DNA from 2 places in the Mesorhizobium sp. BHbdii genome. Region 2 is predicted to be linked to the other one. Evidence: predicted binding sites of a transcription regulator. Region 2 holds the regulator's gene; the other holds the start of a gene.
The links. Region 2 encodes PhoB, which activates phosphate uptake and scavenging genes when phosphate is short. Its sites were predicted from a motif close to TGTCATNNANCTGTCAT; they were not measured.

Region 1: ACWTU8_RS21750 (ceramide glucosyltransferase) is a predicted target of PhoB. The motif match lies at 7,008-7,024, and genes of this name have one in related genera.

What each region holds. Positions count from the first base shown of each region.
Region 1 covers NZ_JBSPKX010000004.1:225,928-242,133, forward strand. Annotated here, with positions in the region: gene ACWTU8_RS21710 (ATP-binding protein) at 1-95, shown strand, start outside; gene phoU (phosphate signaling complex protein PhoU) at 298-1,023, shown strand; gene ACWTU8_RS21720 (magnesium and cobalt transport protein CorA) at 1,115-2,122, shown strand; gene ACWTU8_RS21725 (GcrA family cell cycle regulator) at 2,238-2,756, opposite strand; gene ACWTU8_RS21730 (acetylornithine transaminase) at 3,111-4,310, shown strand; gene argF (ornithine carbamoyltransferase) at 4,328-5,239, shown strand; gene ACWTU8_RS21740 (Hsp33 family molecular chaperone) at 5,333-6,367, shown strand; gene apaG (Co2+/Mg2+ efflux protein ApaG) at 6,506-6,898, opposite strand; gene ACWTU8_RS21750 (ceramide glucosyltransferase) at 7,125-8,279, shown strand; gene ACWTU8_RS21755 (O-succinylhomoserine sulfhydrylase) at 8,327-9,517, opposite strand; SAM riboswitch at 9,591-9,668, opposite strand; gene ACWTU8_RS21760 (2'-deoxycytidine 5'-triphosphate deaminase) at 9,794-10,888, shown strand; gene ACWTU8_RS21765 (ABC transporter substrate-binding protein) at 10,981-11,754, shown strand; gene araD1 (AraD1 family protein) at 11,926-12,918, opposite strand; gene ACWTU8_RS21775 (hypothetical protein) at 12,917-13,087, shown strand; gene mmsB (multiple monosaccharide ABC transporter permease) at 13,208-14,500, opposite strand; gene mmsA (multiple monosaccharide ABC transporter ATP-binding protein) at 14,497-16,029, opposite strand; gene chvE (multiple monosaccharide ABC transporter substrate-binding protein) at 16,129-16,206, opposite strand, start outside.
Region 2 covers NZ_JBSPKX010000005.1:175,938-192,143, forward strand. Annotated here, with positions in the region: gene ACWTU8_RS24315 (response regulator) at 1-595, shown strand, start outside; gene ACWTU8_RS24320 (DUF1328 domain-containing protein) at 830-997, shown strand; gene ACWTU8_RS24325 (sensor histidine kinase) at 1,149-2,183, shown strand; gene ACWTU8_RS24330 (hypothetical protein) at 2,334-2,516, shown strand; gene ACWTU8_RS24335 (hypothetical protein) at 2,648-2,974, shown strand; gene ACWTU8_RS24340 (YMGG-like glycine zipper-containing protein) at 3,055-3,297, shown strand; gene ACWTU8_RS24345 (CHASE domain-containing protein) at 3,394-5,019, opposite strand; gene ACWTU8_RS24350 (ATP-binding cassette domain-containing protein) at 5,146-5,940, opposite strand; partial or broken gene ACWTU8_RS24355 (sugar ABC transporter permease) at 6,015-7,041, opposite strand; gene xylF (D-xylose ABC transporter substrate-binding protein) at 7,183-8,223, opposite strand; gene ACWTU8_RS24365 (ROK family protein) at 8,452-9,699, shown strand; gene phoB (phosphate regulon transcriptional regulator PhoB) at 9,876-10,565, opposite strand; gene phoU (phosphate signaling complex protein PhoU) at 10,582-11,289, opposite strand; gene pstB (phosphate ABC transporter ATP-binding protein PstB) at 11,328-12,143, opposite strand; gene pstA (phosphate ABC transporter permease PstA) at 12,156-13,769, opposite strand; gene pstC (phosphate ABC transporter permease subunit PstC) at 13,762-15,150, opposite strand; gene ACWTU8_RS24395 (PstS family phosphate ABC transporter substrate-binding protein) at 15,271-16,206, opposite strand, start outside.

The sequences.
Region 1 (16,206 bases), on a different contig from region 2:
TCAAGCATATCTTGACACGCCACAATGCCAGGCTCTCGATCAAGTCGGAGGTCGGCAAGGGCGCAGCTTTCACGGTGCATTTGCCGGCGCACTGACGCCTCACTATCTAAGAAGGCGTGGCCCGAAAACCGGAAGATTTCAGGATAGTCGGATGCGTGGATAAGGGATTTAGAGCGTACTCTGTATCCAAGTGAACGCACGTCGCTCTAACGGTTTCTTTTTTCTGTCATCCGGCTAGCATATCAGCGGGGATTCGAGGAAACGACTGGGACCAGAAGACCCCGGGAAGGCATCTCTATGCAGTCCGTGCACATCGTCAGCGCCTATGACGAGGAGCTGAAATATTTGTCGAAGCGCATCGCCGCGATGGGCGGGCATGCCGAACGCATGGTCGAACAGGCGATCGCGGCCCTGGTCAACGCCGACCCCGGCCTTGCCCAGAAAGTCATCCGTGACGATTCCGTTCTGGACGAAGGGCAGCGCGAGATCGACGACAAGGCGATCATCATCATCGCCAAGCGCCAGCCGATGGCGACGGATTTGCGCGAGATCGTCGGCGCGATCCGCATCTCGGCGGACCTCGAACGGGTCGGCGACCTCGGCAAGAATGTCGCCAAGCGCGTGGTTGCCGTCATAGAAGGGCGCCAGCCGACCAGCCTGTTCCGCGGCATTGAGGCCTTGGCCGACCTGGCGTTGACGCAGCTCAAGGAAGTGCTCGACATCTACGCGTCGCGCTCGGTGGAAAAAATCGGCTTCGTGCGTGATCGCGATGATCAGATCGATGCCGTGTACACCTCGCTGTTTCGCGAGTTGCTGACGTACATGATGGAAGATCCGCGCAACATTACGCCTTGCACGCACCTGCTGTTTTGCGCCAAGAATATCGAGCGGATCGGCGATCATGCCACCAATATCGCCGAGACGATCTACTACATCGTAACCGGCGACCAGATGCCGGCCGAGCGGCCGAAGGGCGACAAGACAGATAAGATTGTTGTCCCGGGAGCGCTACCCGCGAAGTGAACGGCTGCCTCTCGAACCCATTGCTGATTTGGGCTAAGCTTTACCGAACGTTCCTGATCCTGACCCGAGGCCATGCCTCCAGGAGGTAGCGATGGAAACCGTTCGGAACCTGACGCCGGCCCCGCCGACATCGGCCATCATCGCTTCCAGCGTCTATACCGCCGGCCGGCGTGTCGCCGACATTCCGATCGAGGAAGCTGGCGAATGGGCCAAGAAGCCAGGTCATGTCGTCTGGATCGGCCTGCTGGAGCCGGACCGCAACCTGTTGCTTCGCGTCCAGGCGCAATTCCATCTGCACGATCTGGCGATTGAGGACGCCGAGCATCCGCATCAGCGGCCGAAGATCGAGCAATATGGCGATGCGTTGTTCATCGTAGCCCGCACGGCTCAACTGATCGACAGGCGCGTCACCTTCGGTGAGACGCATCTGTTCGTCGGCGCCGGCTATATCGTCAGCGTCAGGCACGGTCCGTCGACTTCTTATGCCGCCGTTCGCCAGCATTGGGAAAGCTGCCCGCTTTCGCTGGCCAAGGGCGAGGATTTTGTCCTCTATGCCATTCTCGATTTCATCGTCGACAACTACATGCCGGTGCTCGAGCAGATCGAGGACGAGGTCGAGGCGATCGAGGACAAGGTCCTGCTAAGGCCTATGACTGGACCTGATATCGAGCGGCTCTATATGCTGCGCCGCGATCTGTTGCGCTTGCGCAATGCGGCGCTGCCGCTGGTGGAGGTCTGCCGCCGGCTGACCAGCGCCGACCTGCCGCAGATCCACGCAGCCATGCACCCGTTGTTTCGCGACGTGACCGATCATATCCGCACCGTGCAGGAAAAGATCGACAGTTTGCGGGAGGTTCTCGCCTTTGCCTTCGAGGCCAGCCTCCTGGTGGGCCAGAGCCAGGAAACGGCGAACACCAAGAAGCTAGCCTCGTGGGCTGCCATCTTGGCGGTGCCGACGGCGCTCGCCGGCATCTACGGCATGAATTTCGACGACATGCCGGAACTGAAGATGGAATATGGCTACCCGCTCGTGCTGGCTGCGATCGCTGCGATCTGCTCTTTCCTGTACTGGCGTTTTCGCAGGAATGGGTGGCTGTGAAATAGAAGGCAATAGGGGAGTAGGGCAGTAAGGGAGTATGTAGTGCGTTGCCAAGGGTCGCACTCACAAAGCCTAATCTTTACCTACTCCCATACTGCCCTACTCCCCTATTGCCTTATCTACTCCGCCGCCGCTCTGATGCGGGCTGGAACGCAATGCGGGCGTGGTACTTGCAATAGGGCCCGGTTTCGGCCGCGTCGTTGCCGCAGAAATGGAACTCTTCCGAAAGCGGATCGCCATTCGGCCATTTGCATGTCCGCTCGGTTAACTCGACGAGTTGCAGATGCCGCGAGATCGGCACGACGACGTTCTCGACCGGACGGACGTAATGACGCGCCACCGGTGCGGTGTCGAATTGCGCCTGCAGCGCGGTCGCGCCGATCGACGTGGTGATATGCCGCGCAGTGCTCGCCGCCCGCGACACCGATTTCTGGACGCTCGATCCTTGCACGCTCTTTTTCTGGCGTGCCGGCGTGGCGATCGAGCGTCCGCGGCCCGACAATTTCAGCCGATGCACCTTGCCGATGACGGCATTGCGGCTGACGCCCCCGAGCTGTGCGGCGATCTGGCTGGCGCTCAGTCCCTCCGACCACAATTTTCTAAGAAGTTCGACCCGCTCGTCAGTCCAATTCATGAGACCGCGCTCCTGCTGAAATGTGCGGCGATCGGAATCCTTCCACGATCCGGCTTCCGCCGGGCAGGCACCACATATATCGGGTGATTAGGTCCGCCGCACGAAATCTAGTTATTTCTCGACTACAATTACCTTATGCGCTGACTCGGTGACAAGAGTCCGAGGGCCAACACGAATCGGTTTTTTCGGTTTTCCCCAACTTGCCCGGTCGCTGATGAGCCGGCGTCTCGCTGGAGAGCTTGCCGCGCGTCCTTGCGCGACGTTTTCGTTGACTTCATGGCCGAAAAACACGATAAGCCGCAAAGGCCGCCGCTTTGGCGGCTTTTTGATTTTCCGGTTCCGGAGACGCATATAATGAGCGGTTCGGCGCTTTTCGAGACCTTTACCCGCGCACCCCTGGCCTTCGACCATGGGGAAGGCACTTGGCTGGTCACCGACAAGGGCGAGCGATATCTCGATTTTGGCGGCGGTGTCGCCGTGAATTCGCTGGGCCACAGCCATCCGCATTTAGTCTCGGCACTCACCGAGCAGGCGGCCAAGGTCTGGCACGTCTCCAACCTCTACGAGATTCCGGGGCAGAGCCGTCTGGGCGAGCGGCTGGCCGACGCCACCTTCGCCGACAAGGTGTTCTTCACCAATTCCGGCGCCGAGGCGCTGGAATGCGCCATCAAGACGGCGCGGCGCTACCACTTCGTCAAGGGCCATCCCGAGCGCTTTCGCATCATCACCTTCGAAGGCGCCTTTCATGGCCGCACGCTGGCGACCATCGCCGCCGGCGGCCAGTATAAATACTTGGAAGGCTTCGGACCCAAGGTCGAAGGTTTCGACCAGGTCGGCTTCGGCGACATCGACGCCGCCGAAAAGGCGATCACCCCCGAGACCGCCGCGATACTGATCGAGCCTGTGCAGGGCGAGGGTGGCATCCGCCCGGTGCCGACGCAGTCGCTGAAGCGGCTGAGGCAGCTCTGCGAACAGCATGGCCTGCTCCTGATCTTCGACGAGGTCCAGTGCGGCATCGGCCGCACCGGAAAATTGTTCGCGCATGAATGGGCTGGCGTCACGCCCGACATCATGGCGGTTGCCAAGGGCATCGGCGGCGGCTTCCCGGTGGGCGCCTGCCTCGCCACCGACGAGGCGGCCGTCGGCATGACCGCCGGCGTGCACGGCACCACTTTCGGCGGCAATCCGCTGGCGATGGCGGTCGGCAACGCCGTGCTCGACGTGGTGCTGGAGGAGGGCTTCCTGGAGGATGTCCAGCGCAAGGCGCTGCTGCTAAAGCAGGGGCTGGCGGGTGTCGCCGACGAATTTCCTGATATCATCGAAGACATCAGGGGCACCGGCTTGATGCTCGGCCTGAAATGCGCCGCACCCAACACCAAGGTGAATATGGCGTTGCGCGACCAGCATCTGCTGGCGGTTCCGGCCGGTGACAACGTCCTTCGCCTGCTGCCGCCGCTCACCGTCTCCGACGCCGAGATCCATGAAGCGCTCGACCGCATCCGCGCCGGCGCCAGAGGCCTGGCCGATGCCATAGCCGCGGCTGCCGCGAAGTAACAGTCGAAAGACCCCAAATGAGCCTTCGCCATTTCACCGATCTTTCCGCCGTTTCCGAGGGCGATCTGCGCTTCATGCTGGACGATGCCGTCGTGCGAAAGGCAAGGCTCAAGGCTGGCGAGCGGACAAAACCGCTCGAAGGTAAGGTGCTGGCGATGATCTTCGACAAGCCGTCGACGCGCACGCGCGTGTCCTTCGACGTCGGCATGCGCCAACTCGGCGGCGAGACCATCATGCTGACCGGCACCGAGATGCAGCTCGGCCGCTCCGAAACCATCGCCGACACGGCCAAGGTGCTGTCGCGCTATGTCGATGCGATCATGATCCGAACCACATCGCATGACCGGCTGCTGGAGCTGACCGAGAACGCCACCGTTCCCGTCATCAACGGGCTGACCGACGATACCCATCCGTGTCAGCTGATGGCCGACATCATGACTTTCGAGGAGCATCGCGGTCCGGTCGCCGGCAAGACCATCGCCTGGACCGGCGACGGCAACAACGTGCTGCATTCGCTGCTGGAGGCCTCGGCGCGGTTCCGCTTCAATCTCAACGTAGCCGTGCCGGAAGGCAGCGAGCCGGCGCAGAAGCATGTCGACTGGTCGATGGCGCATGGCGGCAAGTTGAACTTCACCCGCTCGCCCGAGGAGGCGGTCCACGAGGCCGACTGCGTCGTCACCGACTGCTGGGTGTCGATGGGCCAGGAGCACCGTGCTCGCGGCCACAACGTCTTCTCACCCTATCAGGTCAATGCGGCGCTGATGGCGAAGGCAAAGCCCGACGCATTGTTCATGCACTGCCTGCCGGCGCATCGCGGTGAGGAGGTCACCGACGAGGTCATCGACGGGCCACATTCGGTGGTGTTCGATGAGGCCGAGAACCGGCTCCACGCCCAGAAGGCGGTTTTGGCCTGGTGTCTGGGCGCTTGATCCGGACCGCCTTGATCCGGAAGTACGTGATGCCTATCTCAGCCGCATCACGCAAATCGAGCGCGTTTCGACGCATGCGCCCCGGAGGGCGGCATGGCCGCGCCCCGGAGCTTTGTCATGTTGGAAACTCATCAATTGGCTGAACATCAACCCAAACTCGGCGAATTCGGCTACGCCGGCGACGATCATGTCGTGCCCTTCGAGGTCGGCCCGCTCGACGTGCGCGGCCGCACCGTCCAGCTCGGGCCGATGCTCGACGCGATCCTCAGCCGTCATGACTACCCCCAGCCGGTCGCGCGCTTGCTGGCGGAAGCTTGCGTGCTGACAGTGCTGCTCGGCACCTCGCTCAAGTTCGAAGGCAAGTTCATCCTGCAGACCCGCACGGACGGGCCGGTCGATATGCTGGTGGCGGATTTTTCCACGCCGCAGGCGCTGCGCGCCTATGCGCGCTTCGACGCCGACCGGCTGGAGGCACTGACATCTGCCGGCGAGACCTCGCAGCAGACGCTGCTCGGCAGCGGTGTCCTGGCGCTGACCATCGACCAGGGTGCCCACACGCAGCGCTATCAGGGCATCGTCCAGCTCGACGGCGAGACACTGGAGGAGGCCGCGCGCACCTATTTTCGCCAGTCGGAACAGATCCCGACCGACCTCAGACTCTCGGTGGCCAAGCTGTTGACGCCCGGTGTCGGCGGTGCCCGCGAGCAATGGCGTGCCGGTGGCATCCTTGCGCAATTCCTGCCGCAATCGGCGGAACGCATGCGCGTGCCCGACCTTCCAGGCGGCGACGGCGATCCGCGCGATGAGATCCATGATCCGGCCGACAATTCCTGGCAGGAACTGCTGGCATTGCTTGGCACCATCGAGCCGACGGAACTGATCGACCCGACGATCGGCGCCGAGCGGTTGCTTTACCGGCTGTTCCACGAGCACGGCGTCCGCGTCTTCGGCGGCGTACCGGTAGCCGACGAGTGCTCATGCTCCAGGGAGAAGATCCGCGGCATACTCGAAGGTTTCTCAGCCGACGAGATCAGGGACAGCACCGAGGATGGCGGCATTCATGTCGCCTGCGAATTCTGCTCGAAGCAATATGACTTCGATCCGGCGGAGTTTGCTGCGGCGCAGTAGACCATGATCCCGACCGAAGGTCCGCGCATCGAAAAGTGGAAGGCGTTTTTTGCTTCGCTGACCTTCGGTTCGGAAAAGGTCCTGGTCTAAGAGTTAGAGCCCATCCCGATTCTATCGGGATGGATCAGGTCTAGCTGGTCAGTTGACGGTGCGCCGCGTGCCCGGCAGGTCGAGCGAAAACGCGGGGATGGCGACGTCGAACGTCTCGCCTCGCTTGTTGCGCATCGTATAGTGGCCGACCATGATGCCGGACGGCGTCGAGAGCGGGCAGCCAGACGTATATTGATAACTGTCGCCGGGGTTAAGTTCGGGCTGGTCGCCGACAACGCCGGCGCCGCGCACTTCCTCGACCCGGCCGGTGCCGTCGGTGATGTGCCAATAGCGTGACAGAAGTTGTACGAATTCATCCGACTGGTTGTCGATGGTCACCTGGTAGCCCCAGACATAGCGGTTCTCCGACGGGTCGGAGCGATCTTCCAGATAGAACGGCCTGACCTGTACTTCGATGTTGCGCGTAACGGCGCTGTACATAGACTACTCCACAATATGCAGACGGAACTTTCGACGCTCTCCGCAGTTTGGTCAACAGGGCGCTACCCGTCGTTGCCCGACTCGTTTGCGCGCAGGTGCCGAAGAACAATGTCATTTAAGTGACACATGACAATGATGGTGTGCAGGGCCGGGCGATTCAGCATTCTGTCGAACTGTTGAAAAACGGCTATCATGCGGCCGGCTTTTCTGGAGTGACCAGATATCGATGGAACTGACAGTCACAGCCGCCTTGCTTTCCACAGCTCTGCTTCTCGCCAATCTCGCCAGCATCCTGTTCGCTTCGTTGAAGCTGAAGCGGCCTGGCAGGATCGCGCCGCCAGCCGGCAAGGCGCCTCCGGTGTCGATCATCGTGCCGTCGCGCGGCGTCGAGCCGTTTGCCGAGGAGACGCTCGAGCGCGCCTTCTCTCTCGACTGGCCGCGCTATGAGCTCATCTTCTGCGTCGCCCATGCCGACGACCCGGTGGTCAGGCCGGTCACCGATGCGATTGCCCGTTTTCCGGCCGTGCCGGCCCGGCTGCTCGTCGGCGACGACCGCATCAGCGGCAATCCGAAACTCAACAATTGCGTGAAGGGCTGGGAGGCGGCGCGCCACCGCTGGGTCATCCTTGCCGATTCCAACGTTCTGATGCCGAGGGATTATGTCCAGCATCTGATGGCGGCATGGCGGCCGGACACCGGCCTTGTCTGCTCGACGCCGATCGGCTCGCGGCCGGACGGGTTCTGGGCGGAGGTCGAATGCGCTTTCCTCAACACGCTGCAGGCGCGCTGGCAATATACCGGCGAGGCGCTCGGCCTTGGCTTTGCCCAAGGCAAGAGCATGTTGTGGGACAAGCCCATGCTCGACGCCAATGGCGGCATCCGTGCGCTTGCCGCCGAGATCGCCGAGGATGCGGCCGCGACCAAGCTGGTCAACGGGCTTGGACTGCGCGTCAATCTCGTCGCGTCGCCCTTTGAGCAGCCGCTCGGTTTTCGCAGGCTCGGCGAAATCTGGTCGCGCCAGGCCCGCTGGGCACGCCTGCGTCGCGTCACCTTCCCACTGTTCTTCGCGCCCGAGATCCTGATCGGAGCGGCGCCGCCGCTGGTGCTTGCGTTGGTTGCGGCAGCAGGCGCCGGCTTCAGCCTGTCGGCGACCGCCCTCGCTGTGCTGGTAGTCGCCTACCTCCCGGAATGCGCTCTCGCCTCGGCCAAGGGCTGGCACCTGTCGCTGCGCATGATCCCGGCGATGATGGCGCGCGATTGCATCCTGCCGATTGTCTGGGCGCGTGGCTGGCTCAGCGGTGCAGTCGACTGGCGTGGCAACACGATGACCATCCACACCAGCGCCGTTGCGGAATTGGAAGAGACCCCGTCGGGCGCCTGACCGCGCCTGATTTTGACGATTCGAGCGACACCGCCCAGTGCATATACCTATCTGGCGGCTTTCAGGGCCTGCTCGATGTCTTCGAGCAGGTCGTCGGTGTCCTCCAGGCCGACGGACAGCCTGAGCGTGCCTGGCCCGATGCCGAGTTCGGCGCGCGCCTCGTCGCTCAGATTCTTGTGTGTCGTCGTCGCCGGATGGGTGATCAGGCTCTTGGCGTCACCAAGATTGTTAGAGATCAGCACGATATCGAGCGCGTTCTGGAAGGCGAAGGCCGCCTGCTTGCCGCCCTTGACGTCGAGGCAGATCAGCGTCGAGCCGCCCGACATCTGCTTCTTGACGATCGCCGCTTGCGGGTGATCGGCGCGGCCGGGATAGATGACGCGGGCGATTTCCGGCCGCTCGGCGAGGAAGTCCGCGATCCGGCCGGCACTTTCCGTCTGCTGCCGCACGCGCAGCGGCAGCGTTTCCAGGCCCTTCAGCAGCGTCCAGGCGTTGAACGGCGACAGGCTGGGACCGGTGTGGCGGAAATAATCGTGCAGGTTCTCGTCGATCCATTTCTTGTCCGACAGGATGACGCCGCCGAGGCAGCGCCCCTGGCCGTCGATGTGCTTGGTCGCCGAATAGACGACGATATGGGCGCCGAGCTGCAACGGCTTCTGCTGCAAGGGCGTGGCAAAGACATTGTCGACGATCAGCCGCGCGCCGATCGAATCGGCAAGCGAGGCGACGGCTGCAATGTCGACGACTTCCAGCGTCGGATTGGTCGGGCTTTCAAGGAAGAACAGCTTCGTGTTGGGCCTGACCGCCTTTTCCCAATTGGCGATTTCGGTGCCATCGACCAGCGTCGCCTCGATGCCGTATTTCGGCGCCAGCGTCTCGACCACCCAGCGGCAGGAGCCGAACAGCGCGCGCGCCGCCACGATGTGGTCGCCGGCCTTGGCGCTGCACAGCAACGCCGCTGTCACCGCCGCCATGCCGGATGCGGTGGCGCGAGCATCTTCGGCACCTTCCAGCGCACACATGCGCTTCTCGAACATGTCGACCGTCGGATTGGCATAGCGCGAATAGATGAAGCCCGGTTCCTCGCCCTTGAAGCGGGCTTCCGCCGCCTGCGCCGTATCGTAGACATAGCCTTGCGTGAGATACATCGCCTCGGAGGTTTCGCCGAAGCCGGAACGCAGCGTTCCCGCATGCACGAGTGCGGTCTGAGGCTTCCAGTTGCGCTTGTTGCTCGTCATCACCTTGTTCCAAACACCAAAAATGGCCCAAATACAAAAAAACCGGCCGCGAAAGTCGCAACCGGTCCATATGGCCTTTCGGCCGACGGTCCTTTAGCGACTTGTTTAACGTGGCTGCAAGCCGACCGGCCAAATCACCACGGGATAACGACCCTTTAGACCCGCACCGCGCTTGCGTCAATTGCCGGCATGATTAAGAGGTTTGTACCAGCGGGTTCCGCGGCAGGAACCTGCGACAAAACGAGACCACGCCCGGCCTTCGAGCGGAGCCAGACTTTGCGGCAGACAGGCATTCTTCCCGATCAGGATATTTCCGCGCTGTTCCAGTCGGGCGCGCTGAAATCGCCGCGCGCGCTCGATGCCGACCAGGTCCAGCCGGCCAGCCTCGACCTTAGGCTTGGCGACAAGGCCTGGCGGGTGCGCGCCTCCTTCCTGCCCGGCCCGAACCACAGGGTTGCTGAAAAACTCGACCGCCTGAAGCTGCACGAAATCAATCTCGCCGACGGTGCGGTGCTGGAGACGGGCTGCGTCTATATCGTGCCGCTGCTCGAGAGCCTGGCGCTTCCGGCAAACGTTTCGGCCTCGGCCAACCCGAAGAGCTCGACCGGACGGCTCGACATCTTCACCCGCGTGATGACCGATCGCGGCCACGAGTTCGACAAGATCGCTGCCGGCTACAACGGCCCGCTCTATCTGGAAGTCAGCCCGCGGACCTTTCCGATCGTCGTCCGTGCCGGCTCGCGGCTGTCGCAGATCAGGTTCCGCACCGGCAATGCGCTTTTGTCGGAAAGCGAGCTGCACGAATTGCATCGTGCCGAGACGCTCGTCGCCACCGAGCCGCCCAACATTTCCGGCGGCGGCATCGCACTGTCGATCGACCTCGATGGCGACAAGGACGGGCTGGTCGGCTACCGCGGCAAGCACCACACCGGCCTGGTCGATGTTGACAAGCGCGCCGCACAGGATGTCGTCGATTTCTGGGAGCCGCTCTACAAGAGCGGCGGCGGCGAACTGGTGCTCGATCCCGATGAATTCTATATCCTCGTCAGCCAGGAGGCGGTGCATGTGCCGCCGCTCTATGCCGCCGAAATGACGCCCTTCGATCCGCTGGTTGGCGAATTCCGTGTCCACTATGCCGGTTTCTTTGATCCGGGCTTCGGCCATTCGGCGGCCGGCGGCACCGGCAGCAGAGCTGTGCTCGAAGTGCGCAGCCACGAAGTGCCGTTCATCCTCGACCACGGCCAGATCGTCGGACGGCTGGTCTACGAGCACATGCTGAAGCGGCCGCAGGCGCTCTACGGCACAGATCTCGGCTCGAACTATCAGGCACAGGGCCTGAAACTGTCCAAACATTTCCGCGCCGCGCGCTGATCCCCGATCAACCAGACTGTGCTTGCCTGACCTTGCGGGCCGTGCTTGGCTGTGCCTAACCATCAAGGTGGTTGAACCAAGGGAACAAAGAAATGCAGATTTCAAGATGGATCGCATCGGCAGCAACAGCTGCCATGCTGGTGATGGCTGCCGGGTCCTTGTCGGCGCAAGCACAGGAAAAGTTGAAGATCGCCACCGAAGGCGCCTATCCGCCGTTCAACACCATCACCGCGGATGGCAAGCTCACCGGCTTCGACATCGACATTGCCAATGCGCTTTGCGCTCAGATGAAGGTCGAATGCGAACTTGTCACGCAGGACTGGGACGGCATGATCCCGGCGCTCCAGGCCAGAAAGTTCGACGCCATCATCGCGTCCATGAGCATTACCGAGGAGCGCAAAAAGCAGGTCTCCTTCACCAACAAATACTATACGACGCCGCTTTCGCTGGTGGCCATGAAGGACAGCGATATTGCCTCGACCGAACCCGCCGCACTCGCCGGCAAGACAGTCGGCGCCCAGGCTTCGACCACCCAGGCCGACTATGCCCAGGATGTCTACAGCAAGGCCGGCGCCGAGGCGAAGCTCTATCCGACCCAGGAGGAGGCGGTCGCCGACCTGATGAACGGCCGTCTCGATGCCGTCCTTTCAGACAAATTCGTGCTGATGGACTGGATGAAGAAGTCGAGCGACGGCTGCTGCAAGATGGTCGGCGACGTCAAGGGCACCGAGACCGAAGCCGGTATCGCCGTGCGCAAGGAAGACAATGCGCTGCGCGAGAAGCTCAACGCCGCGATCGATGCGATCGTCGCAGATGGCACCTACAAGAAGATCCAGGCCAAATATTTCGATTTCGATATTTATTGAGGCTGCCAATCTCCCCCCTTGAGGGGGAGATGGCCGGCAGGCCAGAGGGGGTCGCTGCGCGTAAAGTGCCAACGCCGTTCCGCCACGGAAGACGGCGTTCGCGCTTTATGTGAGACGACCCCCTCTGTCACCTTCGGCGACATCTCCCCCTCAAGGGGGGAGATCACACAATCAAAGCGCCTTCACCGCCACCGTCACCGGTTGCTCGATTTCAAGCGGGTTACGCAGCGGCAGGCCAAAATCCTTGGCCTCGATCTCGAACACGTCGCCGGCTTCGGTCCTGACGCCGTCGGCGAAGGACAGTGTCGCCGTGCCGAACATGTGCACATGAACGTCGCCCGGCTGGCGGAAGGCCGAATATTTGAAGTGGTGATGTTCGAGATTGGCGATGGTGTGCGACATGTTCGCCTCGCCCGACAGGAACGGCTTTTCCCACAGCAGCTTGCCGTCGCGGAGGATGCGCGAGGTACCCCTGACGTCTGAGGGCAGGTCGCCGATCAGGATCTCCGGCCCGAACGAAGCGTTGCGCAGCTTGGAATGCGCGAGGAAAAGATAGTTCACGCGCTCGGTGACATGGTCGGAAAACTCGTTTGACAGTGTGAAGCCGACGCGGAACGGGACGCCGTCGTCGCCGATGACATAGATGCCGGCGACTTCCGGCTCCTCGCCGGCATCCTGGGCGAAGGCGGGCGACAGAAGTGCCGCGCCGGGCGCCACCGCCATGGTGCCGTTGCCCTTGTAGAACCATTCTGGCTGCACGCCCGTCTGGCCCTTGGCGGGCTTGCCGCCCTCCAGCCCCATGCGGAACATCTTCATGGAATCGGTGAGCTGCTCTTCGCGATCGGCATCGAGTTTCTTGTGCATGGCATCGCGGGTCGCGGCGGAGCCGAGATGCGTCAGCCCGGTGCCGGTGAGATGGAGATGCGCCGGGTCGGGATGGTTGATCGGCGATAACAGCCGCCCCTTCTTGTATGCGGCATCGAGGTCGACCGCTTCACCGAAGCCTTTGCGCTCGATGAGGGCGACAAGTCCGGTGCCGGTGCGCGCGGCCTCCATCGCCAGCGAATAGACGCTGCGGGCGCCATTGATGATCCGGGTCTTGCCACCGTTGCGGGCAATGACGCGGATGGTCTCTGCCTCGTCGAGGATCTGGGAGATCAGCATGATGTACCCTCTCTCAATTGCCTTTGGCCTGGCTGCCGGGTTGGCAAACCTTGACCAGCGCGGCTCGGATGGTATCCGCGCCACTGGTGAACTCTTCGTCCGGATGGCGCTCGCGGGCCCGGTCCCCTTGGAGGACTTCTTTGCGCCGCCCGGCAGCGCCGCGATGTGACCCGTGCCTCCTAAAAGCGCGCCGCGTTTGAAAGGCGGCCCGCTTTAATCCTTGTTTTCATGCATGCCGTTGTCCCAACACGCTGCACAAGTTTGGCGACATGCATGAGTCCCCTCGCCCTTAAGCCTTGTTCTTGTTGTAGACGTCGAAGACCACGGCGCCGAGCAGCACCAGGCCTTTGACCACCTGTTGCCAATCGACATTGACGCCCATGATCGACATGCCGTTGTTCATGACGCCCATGATGAAACCGCCCACCACCGCGCCTATAACTTGACCGACGCCGCCCATCGCCGAAGCGCCGCCGATGAACACAGCGGCGATGACGTCGAGCTCGCTGCCGAGGCCGGCCGCCGGCACCGCCTGGCCAAGCCGCGCCGCAATGATCAGCCCGCCGAGCGCCGAGAGCACGCCCATATTGATGAACACCATCAGGGTCAGCCGCTCGGTCTTGATACCCGATAGCTGAGCCGCCTTGGCATTGCCGCCCATTGCGTAGATACGGCGGCCGACCGTCATGCGTTTGGTGACGAAGACGAACAGCGCGATCAGCACGCCCATCACTACGAGAACGATTGGCAGACCTCTGTAGGTGGCGAATTGGTAGACCAGAAAAAGCGCCAGAGCGCTGGTCACCAGGGTCTTGACGACGAACAGCGTGAAGGGTTCGGCTTCGTAACCATGCCGCTCGCGGCTGCGCCGTGCCCTGAGCCCGAAATAGGCATAGGCGAGCACGGCAACGAGGCCGATCACGATCGTCGTCATGTGCAGCGTCAGTCCGCTGCCGACGATGGTCTTGCCGGCGGCGTTCACGACCGGCGGGATCAGCGTCAACGAGCCGATCACGTCCGGGATGAAGCCGGAACTGAGCGCCTTGAAGCCGGCTGGAAGCGGCCCCACGGAGGACCCGCCACCCAGCAGCGCTTGGCAGATGCCGCGGAAGATCAGCATCCCCGCCAGCGTGACGATGAAGCTCGGTATTCGGTGATAGGCGATCCAGTAGCCTTGTCCCGCGCCGATCGCGCCGCCGATGATCAGGCAGATGATCGACACCACCAGCGGATTGCTGAAAGGGCCGAGAGGCCAGATGACCATCATCATCGCCGCCAGCGCGCCGATGAAACCGGCGACGGACCCGACGCTGAGATCGATATGGCCGGAGACGATCACCAGCAGCATGCCCAGCGCCATCACGATGATGAAGCTGTTCTGCTGCACCAGGTTACTCAAGTTCACCGGCTTGAACAGCGTTCCGGACGTCGTGTACTGGAAGAATACCATGATGGCGATAAGCGCCAGGATCAGGCCGTATTCGCGCAGGTTGGTGACCAGCGCCGAGACGGCAACGCGCGGCCCCTGCTGCACATCTTCGGCGACGCCGCTTTTCGGGACGGGAGCGCTTTCGGTGCTCATGATGCTTTTCCTTCTCCGCGAACGATGGCGCGCATGATCTTTTCCTGGCTGGCGTCGCTCGCCGCCATTTCGCCGACGATACGTCCTTCGTTCATGACATAGATGCGGTCGGTGATGCCGAGCAGTTCGGGCATCTCCGACGAGATGACGATGATCGCCTTACCCTCCGAGGCGAGACGCGCGATGATCGTGTATATTTCATACTTGGCGCCGACGTCGATGCCGCGCGTCGGCTCGTCGAGGATCAGCACCTCCGGATTGGCGAACAGCCACTTCGACAGCACCACCTTCTGTTGATTGCCGCCCGATAGATTGCCGGTCATCTGATAAACGCTGGACGAGCGGATGTTGGTTTTGGCCTTGTAGTCGTTGGCGACGGCCAGCTCGCGCATGTCGTCGATCACGCTATGGCGCGACACGCCGGGAAGATTGGCCAGCGTGATGTTGTGCTTGATATGATCGATCAGGTTGAGACCGTAGGTCTTGCGGTCCTCGGTGACGTAAGCGATGCCGTGTTCCACTGCCTTGCTGACAGAGGAGACATCGATGGGCTTGCCCTTGAGCAGCACCTCGCCCGTGATGCGGCGGCCATAGGAGCGGCCGAACAGGCTCATCGCGAATTCGGTGCGTCCGGCGCCCATCAGCCCGGCGATACCCACCACCTCGCCCTTGCGGACGTCGATGTCGATGCCTTTGATCACTTGCCGCTCGGCATGGATCGGGTGATAGACCGACCAGTTCCTCACCTGGAGCACGATCTCACCGATCTCGGGCTCGCGCGACGGATAACGGTCGTCTAGCGAGCGGCCGACCATCGAGGTGATGATGCGGTCTTCCGAAATGTCTTTCTTGGCCAGCGTCTCGATGGTCCGCCCGTCGCGGATGATCGTCACCTTGTCGGCGACCCGGTTGACCTCGTTGAGCTTGTGCGAGATCAGGATCGAGGTGATGCCATGCCGCTTGAATTCCAGCAGCAGGTCGAGCAGCGCCTGGCTGTCCTTTTCGGACAGGCTCGCCGTCGGTTCGTCGAGGATCAGCAGCTGCACTTCCTTGCTGAGCGCCTTGGCGATCTCGACCAGTTGCTGCTTGCCGACGCCGATATTGGTGATCAGCGTCTTGGGGTCTTCCTTAAGGCCCACCTTCTTGAGCAGAGCGCTGGTGCGCGTCTCGTTGGCGTTCCAGTCAATGACACCGTATCTGGCATGCTCGTTGCCGAGAAAGATGTTTTCGGCGATCGACAGCATCGGAACCAGCGCGAGTTCCTGGTGGATGATGACGATGCCCCGGCGCTCGCTGTCATGAATGCCCTTGAAATGGCACTCATCGCCGCGATAGATGATTTCGCCGTCATAAGTGCCGGATGGATACACGCCCGACAGCACCTTCATCAACGTCGACTTGCCGGCGCCGTTCTCGCCGACAACGGCGTGAATCTCGCCTTCCTCGACGCTTAGGTTGACATTCGACAGCGCCTTGACGCCGGGAAACGTCTTGGTGATGTCACGCATCTCCAAAATCGTCGAGGCCATCAGGAATACCACTCCTCCGAGGTCCCGAAACAATACCGGGGTCGCTCGCTAACGAAAAGGGGCCCTGCGTTACGCAGGACCCCGGGTTTACAACTGCCGTTACTTCAGCTCTTCGGCCTTGATGTAGCCGGAATCGACCACCAGGGCCTGGTAGTTCGACTTGTCTACCTCATGCGG
Region 2 (16,206 bases):
CGCAATCCGCGTTCCGCAAGAACACCCGCAGTCGGCGTGGGAACAGCGCGCCGCCGCCAATCTGAACGCGATCTCACCCCGTCCCCGGCAGGCCTTCCTGCTGGTCGCCGTGGAAGGTTTCAGCGAAGACGAGGCGGCGGAGATTCTCGACGTTGACGATCAAGAATTCTCCGAACTCCTCGCCGAGGCCAGCAACGAGATTTCCCGCCAGGTGGCAACCGATGTGCTGATCATCGAGGACGAGCCGCTGATCGCCATGGACATCGAGCAAATGGTCGAAAGCCTGGGCCATCGTGTCGTCGGAACTGCGCGTACCCACGCCGAGGCGGTGGCGATGTTCACAAAGACGCGGCCGAAGATGGTGCTGGCCGACATCCAGCTGGCCGACGGCAGTTCGGGCATCGAAGCGGTGAACGAGATCCTGTCGTCCACGCCGGTGCCGGTGATCTTCATCACCGCCTTTCCCGAGCGCCTCCTGACCGGCGAGCGGCCGGAGCCGGCCTTCCTCGTCACCAAGCCGTTCAATCCGGATATGGTCAAGGCCCTGATCAGCCAGGCGTTGTTCTTCGACCGGCACGCGAAAGCCGCTGCATAGGACCGGGCAGGCCCGGCCTCACGCTGCCCCGTTTCCACCGGTCGCCCGTTTGCCACTGATCGAATGACGCCGGCCCCTTGCGGCTGGCAAACGTCACTTGCGCCTCGAACTTCCCCCTGCGCATGAGGATTCAATTCGGGCCGGAAAGATTTCCAGGGATAGTCTTTTTCGGGAAAAGGTGGAACAAACGGCAGCGAAAGACGTTCTTGCCGTACCATTTGAAGGAGATGGATCATGCTTTACTGGGCGCTCGTGTTTCTCGTCGTCGCGATCATTGCAGGCGCTCTTGGTTTCGGCGGTATTGCCGGGACCTCGGCAGGTATAGCACAGATATTGTTTTTCATCTTTCTGGCTTTCCTGATCATCTCGCTTATTGCGGGCTTGTTCAAACGCGCGTCGTGAACTGCGATCCAACACTGGGAACCGCACCCCTCAAGCGGTTTCCAGCTACCGCCGGGCAGTGTCCTTCAACGGGACGCCGCTCGGCGGACTTCTTTTGGGAACTCATTTTTCCGTCAGCCGTTCAGCTTGAATCGGGTGGGTGAAGTTACCGATGCAATCCAGAGCCGGAGACATGAAAGACAGCGGACGGAGCGATGAGATCATCGCTCTGCATTCCGCTGACAGCGAAATGCAGCTTGGTCGGGCCCTTCTCCATGCGCTGCACAATGTCGGCATTTCGGTTCTCTATCAGGATCGCGAGATGAGAACCGTCTGGGCCCGCAACATGCGCCCGCCATGGGCTTCCGATACTGCCGATAGCAACGGCATGCTGCCCCTGGCGCATGCGGAACGCATCGGTGCCGCCAAACGCAACGTAGTCGCATCCGGCAATCCGGAACATCTTGAGCTCAGCATCCCCGCCGACGATGGCGTTCGCTGGTTCCAAATATGGGTAGACGCTGATCACGACGACGGCGGCGCCGTGCAGGGCGTCGTCACCACTATGGTCGAAACGACCGAGCAGAAACGTCGCGAGCAGACCCTGAAAACGCTGCTGCGCGAGGTCAGCCATCGCTCGAAGAACCTTTTGGCCATCATCCAGAGCATCGCCACCCAGACCAGCCGTTATTCGGACACGCTCAGTGATTTCCTGACACGCTTTCGCGGCCGGCTGCAGTCGCTTGCCTCATCCCAGGATCTGGTGACCTCGTCCAACTGGCGGGGAGCGGCACTGCGCGAACTGGTGTCCGGCCAGGTCGGCCGCTACGGAGCCGACCCCTTGCGCAGCCTGCGCTTCCAGGGTGCAAATCCATACCTCAACCCCAATGCCGCCCTGCATATAGGCTTGGCCATGCACGAACTTGCCGTCAATTCAGTCAGCTATGGCGCTCTGTCGCGAGCCGACGGATTCGTCGAGGTGACGGCCGATCTGACGGCTGCTTCCGCTGGCGAGACCGCACTATCGCTGACATGGGCCGAAGCCATCGGGGCCAACGACAATCAGCCAAGCGAGAAGCGTTTTGGCAGCGTCGCGCTCGAGCGCGTCGTGCCTGCGTCGTTGAACGGAACGGCGACGCTTGAAATCACCGGGGACCGCCTCGAGTATCGGCTTGTCGTTCCTCGCGGCAATTTCGAGACGGATTGACCGAACAACAGCCGAGCCAAAGAGGGCTGGGGCCAAGAGGGCTGAATACCGCGCCGGCCTTAACCACCTGTTCACCATAAAGTCCGAAGCTGTTCAGACACCGATCCGCATGACGTTTTCGATCGCAGTCTGCTGCGCAGTACGGGAGGAATGGCTTTGACGGTTGCCGACATCATCAGGCTGGAACAGGCCGCACGCGTTTCGATGGGCGGGTTTCAGGATCTCGAAGCATCCGCGATGCCGTCGCCCCGTGCTTCCCACCCGACCCCCGGCCTCGCCGCAATCGGGCTGGCTGCGGTGGTCGTCCTGGCCGCCGCGTTCCACTTAATCTAGAGCGTCGGACCCAAAGTGGCCGGCGGCTTGTGCTTGCCTCATGTCGACCTGTTCTCCAATCAGTCGCGCCAGCCGGCATCGCAGGAACTTTGACGAATATGGCCCGTTCTTATGGCGAGAGGATCCTCGCCATGGAACACATCGCTGCCGTGTTGCTTGTCATTGGCTGTTCTAACGCGATGACGGAATGTCGTGAACTGCCCGTATCGGTGGGTGTTTTCGAAACCGCTCAGGAATGCGCCGCCGAGCGTCCGTTTGCCATGAGCGATGTGCAGGGTCAGGCTCCGCGCATAATTGCCAAATGCCTTTCCGTCGATCCGGCACTTGAGGATGATTACGATCAGATCGTCTGGAATGTGCGTCCGGACGGCACGCTCGACGCTTCCGTGGAGATTTCCAATCTTGAGGTTGCTTCGACCGGCGCGCGCCCCGAAAAAGATTCTCTTAGCCAACAATGAAATCGATCGGGCAAAACCATTTTTCGCATGGTAAGTGACGGGTGGAGCTACAAGTGAGGACAAAAGCGAGGAGTGACCCTATGCGGAAGATGATTATTGCCATGGTTGCCGTGGTCGCGGTCAGCGGCTGCAGCACCACCGAGCGGGATGTCGGCGTCGGCGCCGGTGTCGGGGCTCTGGCCGGCGGCCTGATTGACGGCGGCAAGGGTGCGCTGGTCGGCGCAGCCATCGGTGCCGGTTCCGGCCTGCTGGTGCGCAACCTGCGCAATGGCTATTGCCAGTACCGCGACAACCGTGGCCGTCTGTTTACGGCTCGCTGCTGATCCGTTTCAAACGCATGAGGCAATAGAAGCGGAGACCGGACGAGCCGGTCTCTGTTTACTTTCGCCTTCGAAAACGGTCGGTTTGCGGCAGCGTTTTCAGTCCGACAGTGGGATCCTGATTTCCACTCTCAATCCGCCATCGTGAAAATCGCGATTGATCATACCGCGCAATTCGCGCGTCACGTTCAAATCGATCAGCTTGGTGCCAAAACCGGTTTTGGCAGGTGCTTCAAGCTTCTTCTGGCCGACTTCGCGCCAGTTGAGAACCAGCGTCCGGTCGCGCCAGCGGCCCTCGACCGACCAGTCGACCTTGAGCGCACCGACCGAGTTGCCGGCTTCGCCATATTTCAGCGCATTCGTCGCCAGTTCATGAAAGGTCAGGCCGAGCGCTTGCGTCGTCGTCTCGTCGAGCAGCACCTCTGGCCCCGACAATATCCCCTCGGGAAGCTCCTTGCCGAATACCTGACCAAGCTCAATGCGCAAGAGATCGCCGAGGTCTGCCTTCTGCCAGCGCGAGCGCGTCAGCATGTCCTGGGATGCCGCCATCGCTTGCAGCCGGGCCGAAAAAGAGGACGAGAACTCGTGGACGTCGGTGGCGTGCGATGCCGTCTGGCGCGCGATCGCCAGCACCCGCGTGATCGAGTTCTTGATGCGGTGCTTCATCTCCTGCAGCATCAGATCCTTTTCGAGCAGGCTTTTTTCCGTCGTCTCATGAAGCAGCGAGACCGCGTCGAAGGCCCGCTCCTGATAGCGTGCCACCAGCGCGATGGTTCCAGCGAGCAGCAGCCCGAACAGGCCGAGCATCACCGGAATGGCGCGCGAGGAGGGTTGCGAGAAGGCGCTTGTCGGCCTGAACAGGACGGTCCATGGACGTCCGGCGATGGTGATCTCGCGAGAAACCACCAGCCTGTCACCGAAGATCGACGCCGGCGGCGTTTCCGACCGGAACAAAAGATGGTCGGCATCCACCTTGCCGTCATAGATTTCGATGTTCACCGGCAGCAGCGGCGTTCGGCTGAGCGCGGTCTGGAACAGATCGCGGGCGCGGAAGGCCGCATAAAGAAAGCCTGATGTCGAGGATCTGGTCGCATCGATGCCGTCCGGCGCGGTTTCGATGTTGAGCCGCACGAAAACCAGGAAACCGGTGAAGGTCTGCGCAGCACCTGTTTCCTGGCCTAGCTGCACGCGCCCGCTCGCGTGCTGCTGGTTGTCGGCCATCGCCCTTTCGATCGCCTCGCGCCGGACCGGTTCGGTGAACATGTCGTAGCCGATGCTGGATTGATTGGAAGGATCCAGCGGCTCGAACAGCGTGATGGGCGTACGCCATGGCAGCGTTGTCGTAGCCGGATAGATCGCATGGCTGGCGCCATAGTCGTGCAGGATGGCACGCTCGACGGCTGCCTCGTCGCCGGCTCTCACCAGCCGGAGAAAGCCGATCCCGCGCAGGCCGGTAAAATTGTCGTTGATATCAAGCGCTTCGAAGAACGCCTTGAACTCGCCGCGCGAAATCCCACCATTGTGCGCCTCAAACAGCGCATGGGTCGATCGCAGCAGCGACAGATGCAGGTCGATGCGGCTATCGATCCGGTTGAGCGCATCGTCCGCCGTCGCCTCGAACTTAATGCGCGCCGCTTCCTGCGTGGCGAAATAGGCGAATCCCGCCATCGTCAGGCTGATCAGCGCGACGGCGATGAAAGCTACGATCGGAAAGAACTTCTTCAAATTGCTGCTGCGGCCCATGGTTCCCCATCTTATGGGCAAGTCCCTGCGTCAATACAATGGCGCGGCCAAACCATCATGGCCGCTGGCACATCACATGACAGGTATTTAGCCGGCTTGTTTGAAGCTTCAGGCGGCGATCTTCAGCGCACCCGGCCCGGGAATGGCACCGGGCGGGCACTTGCCCAGGATGATCATGCCGAGCACCTCGTCCTGGGTCACGTCGCTGGTGCGCGCCGTGCCGACGACCCGACCATTCTTCATCACGCAGACGCGGTCGGCAAGCTCGAACACATCGTGGATGTCGTGACTGATCAGGAAGATGCCGATGCCGTCGGCCTTGAGCTGCATGACCAATTCGCCGACCTGCGCCGTTTCCTGCGGGCCCAGTGCCGCCGTCGGCTCATCCATGATCAGGATGCGGGCGTTGAACAGGATGGCGCGCGCGATAGCCACCGACTGCCGCTGGCCGCCCGAAAGCTTGACCACCGGCTCCTTGAAGCGCTGGAAGCGGGGATTGAGCCTGCCCATCACCTTGCGCGCCTCGGCCTCCATGGCGCCATCGTCGAGCGTGCCCCAGCCGGTCATCAGCTCGCGGCCGAGGAAGAGGTTGGCGGCGGCGTCGACATTGTCGGCGAGCGCCAGCGTCTGGTAGATCGTCTCGATGCCATACTTCTTGGCGTCGCGCGGATTGGAAATCGAAGCCTCCTCGCCTTTGACGAAGATCTGGCCCGAGTCGCGCTTGTAGGCGCCGGACAGGATCTTGATCAGTGTCGACTTGCCGGCACCGTTGTGGCCAAGCAGCGCCACGACCTCGCCCGGGAAAAGGTCGATCGACGCATCGTCGACGGCGCGAATGCCGCCAAAGGCAATCGAAATGTTGCGCATGTCGATCAGTGGCGTGGGAGCAGTTGTGTCAGCCATGATCGTTCCTCCCTATGGTTTTTGTTTGAGCATGATCTTGTCGAAAACCGGTATCCACTTTTTCGGGATCATGCTCAGACCCGCTTGCGGTAGACGGTGTCGAGCCAGGCGGCGACGACCAGGACGGCGCCGACGACGACGCTCTAAAGCGGTGAATCGATGCCGAGCAACACCATGCCGGACTGCAACGACTGCATCAGAAGTGCGCCAAGCATGGCGCCGAGCACCGTGCCGGAGCCGCCGGCCAACGACGTGCCTCCAATGACCGCGGCCGCGATACCAGCAACTCGTCCAGCGTACCCAGCGAATTAGTCGACGCATTGAGACGGGCCGACGCAATCGCCGCGCTGATCGCGGCCAGAACGCCCATGATCATGAACACCTTCATAGTCACCGAGCGCGTGTTAATGCCGGCGAGTTCTGCCGCTTCCGGATTGCCGCCGATGGCAAAGACATAGCGGCCGAAACGGGTGCCGCTGGTGATGAAGGTCATGACGATGCCCACAGTGACCGCGATCAGCACCGGTATGGCGATGCCATGGGCGATGAACAGCCCGCCTTCCGGGACGGTGATGCCGGTCCGCTGGGCGTACTGGCGAACGATGCCGATCGGCCAGGGATAGGAATTGGCGATCCAGATGGCGCCGAGGATGGCGGCGCAAGCGACAACCCCAAGCAAGGTCTCCGCCCAGACGGGACGCAGCGGGAACTTGAACCGCTTGCGCTGCGACCGGCCGTTGAGCAGCATCAAGGCGACGGCCACACAGGCGAGAATGCCGACAATCCAACTTGCGGTTGCTCCGATCGAGCCACGCGGCCCGCCACTCATGAGCTGAAAGGTGGCGTCGAGCGGCGCGACGGTGCGCCCGCTCGTCATCAGCCACGCCCGCCGCGCCAGATCAGCAGGCCGCCCAGCGTCACGATGATGGCCGAAACCTCGAGATAGGCGATAATGAAGCCCTGGAGCGCGCCGACCATGCCGAGCATGCGTATGTCGAGCTCGGTTGCCTTGAGAGGGCGGCCGACCGGGCTGAGCTCGGATTCACGCGCCCGATCGGCGCCTGTATCGGCGGCCGGCGTGCTGGAAGTCGTGTCGGTCATGATGTCCTCCCACCGGTTGCCGTTTGCCGCGGATGCCGGAAGCAGCTTGGAAGTTATCCGCGAGAAGCGGAAAAACAATTCTTTTTGAAAAAACGCCGCGGCGTGAAGCCGCCGCGTTTCAGGCTTCTTGCGAAGGCCGGATCAGTTGCAGACCGGGACCGTGCCCGCCGCCACGCCGGCGCAGACCTCTTCCTTCTTGATCCAGCCCGCGTCGATGACGACGTTGAGATTGTCCTTGGTGACGGCAATCGGCGTCAGGAACAGCGACTTGACGACATTGCCGCCCGGCGTGGCGAAGTCCTTGACGCCGGCAATGTCTGTCATCTGCTTGCCGTCGGCCAGTTGCGAGGCGATCTCGGCGGCGTTCTTGCCGAGCTCGCGCGCGTCCTTCCACACCGATACGGTCTGTGTGCCGAGCGCGATGCGGTTCAGCGCGGCATGGTCGCCGTCCTGGCCCGACACCGGAACGGATCCGGCCAAGCCTTGCGCCGTCAGCGCCGCGACGACTCCACCAGCGGTGCCGTCATTGGCGGCAACCACCGCATCGACCTTGTTGTCGTTGGCGATCAGGAACTGTTCCATGTTCTTCTGGGCGCTGGCGGGAAGCCAGCCGTCCGTATAGGCCTCGCCGACATTCTTGATCTTGCCGCTGTCGATGGCATCCTTGAGCACTTCCATGGAGCCGGCGAACAGGAAATCGGCATTCGGATCGGCGCCCGAGCCCTTGATGAAGACGTAATTGCCTTCCGGCGCCACCTTGAACACTTCGCGGGCCTGCATGCGGCCGACTTCCTGGTTGTCGAAGGTCAAATAGAAGACGTCCTTGTTCTCGATCAGCCGGTCATAGCCGACGACTGGAATGCCTTCGTCCAGCGCCTTCTGCACCGCCGGCCCGATGGCCGAGGCATCCTGCGCAAGGATGATCAGCGCGTTGGCGCCCTGCGAGATCAGGCTTTCGACGTCGGTCAGCTGCTTGCCGGGATTGGACTGTGCATCGGCGGAAATATACTTGTCGCCCGCGGCCTCGATCGCCGACTTCATGGCGGCTTCGTCAGTCTTCCAGCGCTCTTCCTGGAAGTTCGACCACGAAACACCAATGACCTTGTCCTTCGCCTGTGCGACCGACGCGAGCGTCAGCGACATGGCGATCCCCGCCAGAATGGCGGCTGTGAATCTCTTCATGATATTCCTCCTGCGCCGCGTACGGCGCGACCAACTGGCCCGAAGGCCTGCACAAAGGATCCAACGCCGAAGCACTGTCAACATGAATTCTGATGGATTTTGGTGTCTGCCGGCTTTTTTTCGAGCCTCGGAATAAACAATGACAGGTCCTTCTGCTTCTGCCAGTGTTTGTCGGCCTGACGGCTTCCGATTCATGAGCGGCCGCGGCAATAGGGAGGACGCTAAACAATGTCGGTTGGGATCCGCCATGACGATTTGCGCCGGCGCAACCGGGCGATGGTTATTTCGGCCGTACGCCGCGCAGGGCAGCCGTCACGGACCGAGATCGCCGCAACCACCGGCCTCAGCCATTCGACCATATCGGCGATCTCTTCCGACCTGATCCACGAAGGCATCCTGGCCGAGAGCAAGGCGAGTGAGACCGTTTCGCTGAAACGTGGCCGGCCGCAGGTTGGCCTCAGCCTCAATCCGGAAGCCGCTGCGGTATTGGCCGTCGTGTTGTCGCTGAATTCCCTTTCGGTCGCTGTCATCGACTATGCCGGACAAGTGGTCGCCGAGAAACAGCGCCGGCTGGACACGCTGACCATGTCGCGCGACGAGCTGATCGATGAATGTGTCGCCATCGTCCGGCGCCGGCTCGAAGACCCCGACCTCGACGTCCAAAACGTCGCCCGCATCGCGCTGGCGATCCAGGGTATTACCGATTCCCATGCGCGCGCCATGTTGTGGTCGCCGATCACGCCGCAGACGAACATCGCCTTCGCCGACATTCTGGAACGCGAGTTCGGCATCCCGGCCATCATGGAGAACGACTGCAACATGATGGCCGTGGCGCTGCGCTGGCGCGACCCGGATCGCTACCGCGACGATTTCATCGCCATCCTGCTCTCGCATGGCATCGGTATGGGGCTGGTGCTGAAGGGCGAGCTGTTCACCGGCACCCATTCCTCAGGCGGCGAATTCGGCCACATGATTCATCGGCCGGGCGGCGCGCTTTGCCGCTGCGGGCGGCGCGGTTGCGTCGAGGCTTATGCCGGCAATTACGCTATCTGGCGCAACGCAAGGCAATTGAGCGAGAACGCCGAGCCGGTCGCCGATGTCAGCGACGCCGAGATGCGGGCACTGGCGGCCCGGGCGCGCGAGACGGACGGACCGGAGCGCGAAGCCTACCGCAAGGCCGGCGAGGCGCTCGGCTTCGGGCTCGGCAGCCTGTTCGCGCTGATCGATCCGGCGCCGGTCGCCATGGTCGGTCCCAGCGCTGCCGCCTTCGACCTGATCGAGCCGGCCCTGCGCGAGGCCATCGCCCAGACCGCCGGCGGCGAGCATTCGGGTTCGATTTCCTTCGACACCGAGCCGAACGAACTGCCGCTGATCCGAGAAGGCTGCGCCATGCGGGCGCTGAGCTTCGTCGACCAGGAGATCTTCGGGCCGAGCATCCAGGCACGAGCCGGTTCGGTCGGAAAGAACGTGGCTTGAACTCGAAGGCAGGGATCCCCGGATCGCGACTTGGGGTGTGTTGAGATTCAGGTCAGGCCGAGTCGAGAATGGTGGGTTCCGAGAACGGAGCGGAGCGTACTTTTGGGTACGTGAGCACCGGAAGCGCAGGAAGCCGGCGTTCGCAGGCCCGGCACCACCTGAATATCAGCACATCCCTAGTCTTCCCTGATGGCATAGCCCGCGCCGCGGATGGTGCGGATGACATCGGGCATGCGACCATTGTTGACCGCCTTGCGCAACCGGCCGACATGGACGTCCACCGTGCGCTCGTCGATGTAGATCGTCTCGCCCCAGACATTGTCGAGCAACTGGCTGCGCGAGAAGACCCGACCCGGGTGCCGCATCATGAATTCGAGCAGCCGGAATTCGGTCGGCCCGAGCCGGATCTCGCTCTTCTTGCGATAGACCCTGTGCGATTCGCGATCGAGCATGATGTCGCCGACCTTCAGCACGCTGGACAGTACTTCCGGCTTGGCGCGGCGCAGCAGCGCCTTGACCCTGGCCATGAATTCCGGTGTCGAGAACGGCTTGACCAGATAGTCGTCGGCCCCGGTGGAAAGGCCGCGCACCCGGTCGCTCTCCTCGCCGCGCGCGGTCAGCATGATGATCGGCAGCCGCTCGGTTTCGGGACGCACCCGAAGGCGCCGGCAAAGCTCGATGCCCGAAACCGCCGGCACCATCCAGTCGAGCACCAGAAGATCGGGCACATTTTCCTGCAGCCGGATTTCGGCCTCGTCGCCGCGCGTCACCACCTCGACCTGATAGCCTTCGGATTCCAGATTGTAGCGGAGGAGGACGCCCAGCGGCTCTTCATCCTCCACCACCATGATGCGCGGCGCGATCATCGGCCGGTCACTCCTGTCATGTCGCCGGCGCCGACATCGTCGTTTCGTCGAGCTTCGGGCGATCCGCCGGCAATTGCTCCCCGGTCACGACAAAGTAGGCGTTTTCGGCTATGTTGGTGACATGATCGCCGATGCGTTCGAGATTCTTGGCGCAAAACAGAAGATGCGTGCAGGCGGTGATGTTGCGCGGATCCTCCATCATGTAGGTCAGGAGTTCGCGGAAAACCGCGGTGTATTTCACGTCGATCTTCTGGTCGTCGGCGCGCAGTTCTTTCAAAGCGCCGGCATTGCGCGACACATAGTGCTCAACCACCCCGCGGAGCTGCACAAGAACGAGATCCGCCATCGCGTCGATACCGTGCGACAGATTACGCGGCGTGGCGCTCTGCCCGACTGCGCTGACCCGCTTGGCTATGTTTTTGGCCAAATCGCCGATGCGCTCGAGATCACCGGCCATGCGGATTGCGCCGACCACGGCGCGCAGATCTTGCGCCATCGGCTGCCGCTTGGCGATCAGCGTGATCGCGCTATCGTCGAGTTCGCGCTGCCGCGCATCCATGATCGCGTCGTCCGAGACGACACGCTGCGCCATCGCATTGTCTGACGCAAGCAACGCGCGGATCGAGGCTGCGACCATCGCGGCGGCGAGCTCGTCCATGTCGCGGATCAGCCTGTCGATGTGCTCCAGTTCCTCGTCGAAAGATGCGACGGTGTGTTCACCCATGATCCTGTCCTCGTGTTCGAAATTCGCTGCCGGACCGCTCAGCCGAACCGGCCGGTGATGTAGTCCTGGGTGCGCTTGTCGTCGGGATTGGTGAACATCTTGTCGGTTGCGCCCTCCTCGACCAGGTAGCCGAGATGGAACATCGCCGTGCGTTGCGACACGCGCGCTGCCTGCTGCATCGAGTGGGTGACGATGACGATCGTGTAGTTCTGGCGCAGTTCGTCGATTAGTTCCTCGACGCGGGCGGTGGCGATCGGATCCAGCGCCGAACAGGGCTCGTCCATCAGAATCACTTCCGGCGACACGGCGATGGCGCGCGCGATGCACAGGCGCTGCTGCTGTCCGCCGGAGAGACCGGTGCCCGACTCGAGCAGGCGATCCTTGACCTCGTTGAACAGACCGGCCTTCTTCAGGCTCGATTCAACGATGCCGTCCAACTCGGACTTGCTCCTGGCCAGGCCGTGAATGCGCGGACCGTAGGCGACGTTTTCATAGATCGACTTCGGAAACGGGTTCGGCTTCTGGAATACCATGCCGACGCGAGCTCGCAGCTCGACGACATCGATTTTCGGGTCGTAAACATCCTCGCCGTCGAGCGTTATCTTGCCGCTCACCCGCGCGATATCGATCGTGTCGTTCATTCGGTTCAGGCAACGCAGGAAGGTCGACTTGCCACAGCCCGATGGGCCGATCAACGCCGTCACCTGGTTCTCGCGGACATCGAGGTCCACGTCGAACAGAGCTCGCTTCTCGCCGTAATGAACAGAGACCTTTTCGCCCTTCATCTTGATCGAAGGGGCATTGGTTCCGCTGCTCAGTTTCTGTTCGACGCCGGCTTCCGTCATGATGTTCATATCCTCTACCCCTTACCAGCGCCGCTCGAAGCGCCTGCGCAGTATCACCGCAATGGCGTTCATGATGACCAAAAACAGCAGCAAAATCAAAATCGCCGCCGAAGTCTTCTGCTGGAATCCAGCTTCCGGGAAATCCGCCCACATGAATATCTGCACCGGCAGGATCGTCGCGGGATCGGTAAAGCCGCCGGGAATGTCGACGATGAAGGCGACCATGCCGATCATCAGCAACGGCGCGGTTTCGCCCAGCGCATGCGCCATTCCGAGAATGGTGCCGGTCATGATGCCCGGCATCGCCAGCGGCAGGACGTGATGGAATACGGTCTGGACCTTGGACGCTCCGATGCCAAGCGCTGCCTCGCGGATCGACGGCGGCACGGCGCGCAGCGAAGCGCGCGAGGCGATAATGATGATCGGCAGGGTCATCAGCGCCAGCACCATGCCGCCGACCACCGGGGCCGAGCGCGGCATGCCGAAGAAATTCAGGAATACGGCAAGTCCAAGCAGGCCGAAGACGATCGAAGGCACAGCCGCCAGATTGTTGATATTCACTTCGATGATCGTCGTCAGCCGGTTCTTGGGCGCAAATTCCTCAAGATAGATAGCCGCCGAAACGCCGATCGGAAAGGCGATGGCGAGCGTAACGATCATGGTCAGGAACGATCCGACGACCGCGCCCCAAACACCGGCCAGTTCCGGCTCGCGGCTTGCGCCGGTGAAGAAGAAGATCGAGTTGAATCGGCTTTCGATTAGGCCGGCGCTCTTCAGCGTGTCGAGCCAGACGATCTCCTTGTCGGAAATCTTTCGCGATGCTTCCGGCGTATCGATGACGCGCAGGAATGCCTCGCCGCTCGCGGCGGGCGCCGTGCTGTCCAGCGCCTCGATCACCGTGCCCTTTGCGACCGCCGTCCTGTTGGGCCCCGGCGACAGCGCGGTGAGCTTGACCGTGCCGCCGTTGAACACGACCAGCAGCGATGATGCACCGCTCGTCAGCGTGAGCATGCCGTTTTCGCCTTCGGTCGCACCACGGCCGCGCGCCAGCGCCAGCATGGCATCGTCGCCGAAGGTCAGATCGATGTCGCCGCTGGTTTTCGAAGGCGTGACGCTTGTCGAAATCGCTTCGTCCGAACCGACGTCGGCCAGCAAACCCTTAAGATAGAGGTCAGCAAAATCGTCAACTGGAACCGCATAGTCCACCGTTCCTCCGAGCATCCCCGGATTAGCCGCAATATCCTTGCGCAGGAAGACGCCTGTGCCGGTGGAAATCAGCCCGCGCAGCAGACGCCTGTCCTGACGGCTCGTAACATCCGGAAATCTCGCCGCAAGCGCTTCCTGAGCGATGGCGTCGTAGTTCACTGCATCGAGTTTTGCCGGGTCGACCTTGGCCGCCGAAAGGTCAATCGGCAGCGTCAGATAGTTCTGCCGCAGCGCCGGGATCGCCTGCGTCACGATCGTCGACAGGAGCAGCACAAGGAATAGGCCGGCCAACGCGACGGCTCCGGCGCCAAGCCATTTGAACCACGTTTCCGTGCGGTAACGACCCTTCAGCCGCGCCTTCGCGGCACCGTCGGTATGAATGCTGACCGGCCGTCCGACGGCGCCGAATGACGAGATCGCATCAGTCATATTGCTCTCGGTATTTCTGGACGACGCGCAAAGCGACGATGTTGAGGGTAAGCGTGATGCAGAACAGCACCAGGCCGAGTGCGAAGGCTGCCAGCGTCTTGGCGCTGTCGAACTCCTGATCGCCCACCAGCAGCGTCACGATCTGCACGGTCACGGTGGTGACCGCTTCGAGCGGGTTGGCCGTGAGGTTTGCCGCCAGCCCCGCCGCCATGACCACGATCATTGTTTCGCCGATTGCGCGGCTGACGGCAAGCAGCATCGCTGAAACGATGCCCGGAAGGGCAGCAGGAAGGACCACCTTGCGGATGGTTTCCGACTTGGTCGCGCCGAGGCCGGCGGAACCGTCTCTCAGGGATTGCGGAACGGCGTTGATCACATCATCGGAAAGCGAGGAAACGAAGGGAATGATCATGATACCCATGACCACGCCTGCGGCGAGCGCAGATTCGGACGCGACGTTGAGGCCCAGGCTTTCGCCGATACCGCGGAAGTAGGGCGCAACTGTCAGCGCGGCGAAGAAGCCGTAGACGACGGTCGGAATGCCGGCGAGGATTTCCAGTACCGGCTTTGCGACCGCGCGGACGCTTTTGGAGGCGTAATCCGAAAGGTAGATCGCAGCCATCAGCCCGATAGGCGCAGCCACCAGCATGGCGATGAAGGTGATGAGCAGCGTGCCGGCAAAGAGCGGCACCATGCCAAAGATGTCCTGGTTGACCGCCCCGGCTTCCGCTCCGGCGCCGGTGAAGGCGCTCTGCGGCGACCAATGCGTGCCGAACAGGAACTTGTAGAACGGCACCTGTTGGAAGAACCGCAGGGATTCGAAGATGAGCGAGAGAACGATGCCGACCGTCGTCAGGATCGCGACCACCGAACAGGCGATCAAGAATACGCGAAGAACGCGCTCGACCACGTGGCGCGCCCGGTAGGCCTGTGCGATGCGCGAATAGGCCCAGTAAAATCCGGACGCGGAAAGCACGAGCGAGGCGGCCCAGATGATCCAGGTGCTGGTCGTATGGATCGATTTGTAGACGGCGGCAGCCGCATCTTTCGTGGGATCGGCGAAGCCGACAAGCCCGCCAAAGGCCATCGCGCGAGCGTCGCGGATGAAAGCTTCGACCTGCGGAATGCCCATTCCCGACAGTTCGGTGGAGAAGCGGTCGGCAATGATCGACGATTCAATTCCCGGCGTGACCAGCGACCACAACAAGATCGCAAGCAGCGCGGGACCGGCAGCAAAAAGTGCCAGAAACATGCCATGTTGGCCAGGCAGCGAATGCAATCGCGCGACGTCGCCATTGACACTGGCAACGGCGCGTCTCCGGCCGATCAAATAGGCCGCAGCTGCCAGAACCAACAGAAGAACAACGAGATAACCGACCATGATTCAGGACGTCCCCTCGACCGCCGGTCATTCACCGGCTCAAAGCACGGGACCTTGGCCCCGCGCTTTGGGCTTTAGAGCATGAGGGTCAGAGCGGATATACGCCCGGACCCCGAAACCTCAGGAACCCATGCCCTTCAGGGCCTTGGCGTTTTCGGCCCACTTGGCGCGCTCGGCGTCCGGCAACGGGATCAGGCCCTTGTCGGCCAGATAACCATCAGGACCCCATGCACCTTCCGAGGTGTACTCGGCGATGAATTCCTGCATGCCGGGGATGACGCCAACATGCTCCTTCTTGGCATAGACATAGAGCGAGCGGGAAACGCCGTAATCGCCGGATGCGATGTTCTCGAAGGTCGGCTCGACGCCGTCGACTTTGTGGCCCTGCAGCTTGTCGGCGTTCTGGTCAAGGAACGAGAAGCCAAAGATGCCGAAGGCATTGGCGTTGGCTTCCAGCTTCTGGACGATCAGATTGTCGTTTTCGCCGGCCTCGACAAAAGCGCCGTCTTCGCGGATCTCGCCGCAGCCCTTTTCATTAGCCGCCTTCACTTCTTCCTGGCAGGCCGCATCCATGACGAGTTCGACGAACGCATCGCGCGTGCCGGATGTCGGCGGCGGGCCAAGCACTTCGATCTTTGTCGCGGGAAGCGACGCATCGACATCCGACCAGTTCTTGTAGGGGTTGGCGACGACCTTGCCGTCAACAGCGACGTTCTTGGCGAGCGCCTTGAAAATCTGTTCCTTGGTCAGATCAACGACAGTCCCCGCCTTCGAATTGGCCAGTACGATGCCATCGAAGCCGACCTTGATCTCGACCGGCGTCACGCCGTTTGCCTTGCAGGTCTTAAGCTCGCTGTCCTTGATGGCGCGCGAGGCATTGGTGAAGTCGGCGGTATTTTCGCCGACGCCCTGGCAAAACAGCTTCATGCCGCCGCCGGTGCCAGTCGACTCGACGACCGGGGTCTTGATCTTTCCGCTCTGGCCGAGCTTTTCAGCGACAGCCGTCGTGAAGGGGAACACTGTGGACGAACCGACGATTTGAATCTGGTCGCGCGC